DNA from 2 places in the Loigolactobacillus coryniformis subsp. coryniformis KCTC 3167 genome. Region 2 is predicted to be linked to the other one. Evidence: a T-box and tRNA genes for the amino acid it is inferred to sense, from the RefSeq annotation. Region 2 holds a T-box; the other holds one or more tRNA genes.
What was found. A T-box is a leader RNA that pairs with one kind of tRNA and senses whether it is charged. The one in region 2 lies ahead of leuS (leucine--tRNA ligase), so its partner is inferred to be a tRNA-Leu.
Positions count from the first base shown of each region.

Region 1: it encodes a tRNA-Leu, which carries the amino acid that the T-box ahead of leuS (leucine--tRNA ligase) is inferred to sense. The anticodon was not compared.

Region 1 covers NZ_CP017713.1:2,659,607-2,662,917, forward strand. The annotation lists gene LC20001_RS12890 (DUF454 family protein) at 1-73, opposite strand, end outside; gene LC20001_RS12895 (NADPH-dependent oxidoreductase) at 414-1,166, opposite strand; tRNA gene LC20001_RS12900 (tRNA-Leu) at 1,757-1,841, opposite strand; gene thrB (homoserine kinase) at 1,950-2,819, opposite strand; gene LC20001_RS12910 (homoserine dehydrogenase) at 2,947-3,311, opposite strand, start outside.
Region 2 covers NZ_CP017713.1:1,873,765-1,877,075, forward strand. The annotation lists gene leuS (leucine--tRNA ligase) at 1-1,827, opposite strand, end outside; T-box leader at 1,883-2,085, opposite strand; gene LC20001_RS09225 (IS982 family transposase) at 2,247-3,125, shown strand; gene LC20001_RS09230 (phosphatase PAP2 family protein) at 3,197-3,311, shown strand, end outside.

The sequences.
Region 1 (3,311 bases), 790 kb from region 2:
ACCCGGCTACCCCGAGCAACAAGGACGTTAAGGCACTAAAACTCCAAAAAACTTTTAACAGTAAGAATGTCATTCACATCAGCCTCCTTGGTCATTAATGATCGGTTACTCGTCAATCAAAGATTGAATTTCGCCACTTCAGCCACCAAATACAGCAGCGGTGATGTTAGCGTGCGTTTGAAAAAGCGCCTAGATTTTGAGCACTAGCATAGTAAGCCGATAAGCAACACGCAGTGATGTGTCCAGCTTGCGTAGTTAGGCGTAGAAATCTACTTTTTCAACCACGTTTACACTAAATCGTCGGTAAAAACTAACTTTTCCGTATTTTCTAAATCCAGCGCTGGTGATATTAAGTTAACATAAACCCATCTAAAAAAGTACTATTTAGCCTAGCATTAAGGAAAACATAATAACTATTCTAACAAAAATCCTTGCCGCTGTAGCACTTGCAACAACTCAGCCCGTTTTTCTGGTTGTAATGACAAACGTTGCTGCACCTGATTTGTAAAAGTATCAACGCGCCGATTTGCGTCGCGCAGATCATAGTATTCGTGCACCCGCGCGTCATAGTCGGCTAACTGCGGTTTTACCGGTGTTGGCAGCTGATAAGTATTTTCAAAATGGACAAAACGTTCCGGTAAGCGCGGCTTTAATTGCGGCGCCTGATCCGGCCAGCCGATCGCCAAACCCAACACTGGAAAAGTCAATTGTGGTAATTCTAAAATATCGATCAGCTGCTGGGCATCATTTAAAATACTACCCAAAATAACCGCGCCTAAACCAAGACTTTCAGCTGCCACCACGGTATTTTGTACTGCCAAGCTTGCATCCGACCACGCCTGTAAAAAACGATCGGCACCACCTAAATGATTCGCGGTCGTATCCATTTCCGCGCCAATCTGCTGGTTACGATGCTGATCAGCGATGAAAACGAACAAATGACCATTGTCTGCCACATAAGGTTGTTTTGAAATCGCCGCGATCTGTTGCTTCTTGGCCAGATCAGTCACACTGATCACACTGAATGCCTGCTGAAAATTAGAAGTCGCTGTATGTTGTGCCACCGCGATCAATTCGCTGATCATTTCCGGCGCCACTGGCTGATTCTTAAACGCCCGAATCGTGCGATGAGCCAATTGCCGTGCAACCGTTGAGTTCTCTATCATATTAAGACCTGCTTTCTGCTGAAGGATATAAGTTAATTATAACTCACACCAAATTCTGCAGACATGGTAACTTATTTTTCCCCGTCGCCATATCGCGGTGGGATTTTTTGTTTAATAGGCCAATTTTGTGATAATCGCCGTTGCTTGCAAGTATCTTAACTTCTGCTATTATGAGTATATAAAAAGCGGACACCATTGGCCGGTGCCCGCTAAGCGTGAGTATAGCACGTGCTAATAGGTTAGCTAATCCTTTTTGGGATTAGCTTTTTTTATCGCATAGGCTTTGGCAAAATTAATTGCCGCCCTTGAAATAATAACTGGCGCCACAGCGAAAGCCGTTTTGTATAGATTTGGTGGATAGTGTGACGTTCACGTGCCTGCTCACTAGGTTGGAAAGTCAGGGGATCAATCCTAACGTCAACCTAGAATCGATTATATCAAAGTCATTCACCCAAGAGCAGTATCCTTACACGATACTAATGACAATTTCATAATAAAGCTTTTTTGAAGCCAAATACAAAAAAACGTTGCAACTAAAAGACTAAGCAAAGCCTCTTGTAACAACGTTTTTACATACTGTAAGTATTTGATGCGGCTGACTGGACTTGAACCAGCATGGGAAAAATTTCCCACTAGATCCTTAATCTAGCGCGTCTGCCATTCCGCCACAGCCGCAAATAACCAACTGTTATATTCTAGCAAAAAATTCGTAGCGGCGCAACGGTTTTCATTAATTTCTAATTTTGTAAAAAACGCAGCTCACTTTCGTGGGCTGCGCCATCTTTACTTTTCAATCGCCAAACCGGCTGGCGCAATAGCTAAATTTAGCCAGCGCCCGTTCAACGGTAATTTTTCTAATTCTTCAAGGATCTCATCAGCTTCCACCGTTGGCACCATACTGATCACAGTTGGGCCGGCACCACTTAAATAAGTCCCACACGCACCGTGATCACGGGCGCAGTCACGGATCTGTTCTAGATGTGGCACTAATTTTTCCCGATAAGTTTCGTGGAATTGATCGCGCTCCATCATGCGGCCGGCTAATTCTAAATCACCGCGCAAGACTGCCGCCACCAACACATTAGCCGCCGAACTTGTTGCCACTGCCGCCCGCAGTGGCATTTGCTTCGGTAACACGGCGCGACTCGCACTGGTTAGCAATTCTGTGTCGGGAATAAAAGTTAATGCCCGCGCTGCTGGAAATGGTGCACTGATCGCATCAGCTTCAACATCATCATAGGTTGCCGTGACAAAGCCACCATAGATCGCTGGCGCCACATTATCAGGATGGCCTTCTAATTTGACCGCCATCTGCAGCATATCATACTGGGTCAGATCCAAGTCACCTAGCTGATCAGCCAGCGCAATACCGGCAATGATTGCCGACGAGCTGCTACCTAAACCACGAGCCAGCGGAATTTCTGAACGCATGATCAAATGATGTGGCTCCAAATCAGGGATCAGCGCCAACGCTGTTTTAATGATCAAATTATGCTCATCACTAGGCACTTCTGCCCCCATTTCATGTTCGATAAACCAATCTGACCGTGCCTCAGCGATTGTTACTGTCAAATACAGATCTAATGCTAAGCCGATCGAATCAAAACCAGGGCCAAGATTGGCGCTAGTGGCTGGTACTCGAATCGTTGTCATAACTGCTGCTCCCCCTATCTCACTTAAAAAAATCCGTAAATATGCGGCACTGATTATTATTTATTCAAATACAAACATAAGCTCTTGTAACTAATTTTCTGTGTCCTAGTAGCAACTGACGAAAGCGCTATAGAACTTTATATGTTGATAATAAACTAATATTGTCCAAATTGGCAACCGCCGTCGTGATTTTTTGTAGTTGGTCCAAATCGATTTCGTGAGTGATCATAACCACGTGTGCAAAATCACCATCACTGGAAGTTTGGATCAACTGTTTAAAGCTCGCTTGCGTTTCTGCCATCACTTTCGTCAAGGTTAGCATTTGGCCTGGAATATCACGCATTTTCAAAGCAAAGTAGTAAGCTGATTTAACCGCTATTGCTGGCGCTAACGCCGCACCTTGACGGTAATTATTGAACGTGTTACCGGTGATGCCGATACCGATATCTTTGGTCACGGAAATAATATCGCTTAAAACACTATTCGCCGTTG
Region 2 (3,311 bases):
GCCCATGAACATTTCATACAACCGCAACGTATCTGCGCCATATTCAGCCACGATATCATCAGGATTGATGACATTGCCTTTGGACTTAGACATCTTTTCATGGTTGTTACCTAAGATCATCCCTTGGTTATACAACTTCTGGAATGGTTCAGGTGTGGGAACAACACCGATATCATACAAGAACTTGTGCCAGAAACGAGCGTACAATAAATGCAAGACCGCATGTTCTGCACCACCAATATAAAGATCAACTGGCAACCACTGCTTCAATTTTTCTGGGTCAGCGATCATGTCCTTATTGTGCGGATCAATATAGCGCAAGAAATACCATGAACTACCAGCCCATTGTGGCATGGTGTTGGTTTCGCGCTTACCTTTACGGCCATTTTCATCGACCACATTGACCCAATCTTCAACATTGGCCAATGGACTTTCTGTACTACCAGAAGGCTTAACGTCCGCCGTCTTTGGTAAGATCAACGGTAATTCGTCCTCTGGTACCAAGGTCGTTTCGCCATCTTCCCAATGAATCACAGGAATTGGTTCACCCCAATAACGTTGCCGCGAGAAGATCCAGTCACGTAAACGATAATTAACTTTGCGTTCACCAATACCTTTTTCTTCCAACCAATCCAACATTTTCGCAATGGCTGTTTTTTTATCCAAGCCATTTAAAAAGTCAGAATTGATGTGTGGACCGTCTTCAGTGAAAGCTGCTTCGTCGATGTTACCACCTTCAATTACAGGCTTGATCGGCAAATCGAAGGTCCGTGCAAATTCATAGTCACGATCATCATGTGCAGGTACCGCCATGATTGCCCCAGTCCCATAAGAAGCTAAAACGTAATCGGCGATCCAAATCGGAATTTGTTCACCATTAACCGGGTTGATCGCATAACTACCAGTGAAAGCACCTGTTTTTTCTTTAGCCAGATCAGTCCGTTCCAAATCACTCTTCTTAGAAACTTCTTCTTGATAGACCGCAATTGCGTCTTTTTGGTCTGGTGTCGTTAGTTGTTCAACCAAATCATGTTCTGGTGCCAGCACCATGTAGGACGCACCAAACAACGTATCAGGTCGTGTTGTGAAGACTTCGATCTTAGCGTCATCATGTCCGGCAACACTAAAAGTAACACTAGCCCCTTCAGAACGGCCAATCCAGTTGCGTTGCATTTCTTTAATGCTTTCTGGCCAATCAACTAAGTCTAGATCATCCAATAAACGTTCCGCATAAGCAGTAATTTTCAGCATCCATTGCCGCATTGGTACCCGATAAACCGGGAAGCCGCCACGTTCCGTTTTACCATCGATCACTTCTTCATTAGCCACAACAGTACCGCCTAATAAATCAGGCGCCCAGTTGACCAAAACTTCGGACTCGTAAGCTAAGCCCTTTTTGTACATTTGTTCAAAGATCCATTGTGTCCATTTATAGAAATTAGGATCCGTCGTGTTAACTTCACGACCCCAATCGTAGGAGAAACCTAACGAATTGATCTGCTTACGGAAAGTTTCAATATTTTTCCGGGTAAAGCTAGCTGGTGAATGCCCAGTATTCAACGCATATTGTTCCGCTGGTAACCCAAAGGCATCCCAACCCATAGGGTGCAGCACGTTAAAGCCTTGCATCCGTTTCATCCGCGCAATAATATCGGTTGCCGTATAGCCTTCTGGGTGACCTACATGCAGGCCTTTACCAGATGGATAAGGAAACATATCTAACGCATAAAAATTCTTTTTCTCTGGATCCTCTGTTGTTTTGAACGTATTGTGCTGTAACCAGTATTGATTCCATTTACGCTCAACCACTTTGTGATTGTAACTCATGAGTTAACTCCCTTTCAGCTGTATGATAAGAAAAAAGTCCCACAGGAAATAATTCCTGTAGGACGAATGGACCGCGGTGCCACCTACATTTTGCGCTAAAAACGCAACACTTTGCCATAACGCGGCACACGAACCGACCTACTTGAGTTCAATCGATTATTCCAAGGTGAGTTCACTTATTCCCGCTACGATTTTCCATTAACCAATCGCTTGCTGGCTAGTCGCAAATAAGTTACTACTCCTCATCAACATTTCTTATTAATACTCAAATCATACCAAAAAGAATTTTTTAATTCAAGATTGTTTTACCATAACATGGTACACTACGTGTGGTGCTAGTTTGTAACATTTAGAAATTTAACAAAAAAGTCCAACCCAGTTAGACTCATAAGTGACAAAACTTAAAAGGAGTAATAACTGTGTTGAACCACCTCAAGTTTAAGCAAAATCGTCACGAATTACAAGTTAGTTTCCATTACTTTTACCAGTTATGTTCATTGCTTTATCAGCGTTATTGTCCGCGTAGCGTCATTGAGCGGCGCAACGTTGAACATACTAAAATTACTGATATTAAACTTTTAGCTTTACTGTGCTTACAAGTCACACTGGGAATTCAATCGCAACGCCGCTTCTATTATCTGATGGCAGCGTTTATGCCGCGGCAAATGGTGGTATCACGTTCACGTTTCAACCGCCGCGCGCAACAATTACTGGCAGTAGTCAATGCCATTCGCTCAGGTATCACTAAGGATTATGCTCATTCGGGCGACCTAGCGATTATCGACAGTTTACCCAACCCACTATGTGCCAAAGTTCGTAATTTCAGAGTTAGAATTTTTGCTGGGAAGGCCAACATTGGCTATAATGCCACCAAGAAAATGCCATTTTATGGGTTTAAAACCCACATGGTCGTCACGGCTAATGGCTATATTCTGAATTATGTGATCACGGCAGCCTCAGTTCATGATGCTAAGGTAGCGCCTGAGCTAATTAGCGGTTGTCCTTGTCCCAATATTTTGGCCGATGTTGGTTATGTTGGGAAAAAACTCAAGACCAGTTTTAGGGCCCTAGGCTATAACTTATGGACGCCTTATCGTTCTAATATGAAAGGTGCTAAACAGCATAATAAGCGTCAACTCAAGGCGTTACGGCGGACAATAGAGTCACGCTTTTCAATTTTAGCCCAGCAATTTGGGATTGAAACCAATCTCACCCGTAGTCTATTTGGTTTTCAATTAAAGATTGAATTGACGATATTGGTATACAATTTAGGCTTTTTTGATTTTATGACGAACTAGCACCACGCGTGGTACACTATCCTTATTTATACGAATAAACCGACTTAATTTATAAAATAGGAGTTATTTCCATGTCCACGAAATCTTTTCGCCAGCGGCTATTATATTATAGCTTAGGTGCTTACCTTATCTTCGCCCTGTTTTTTTGCTTAGTTTGGCAGCAAGTCCCTTGGCTGACTCAATTTG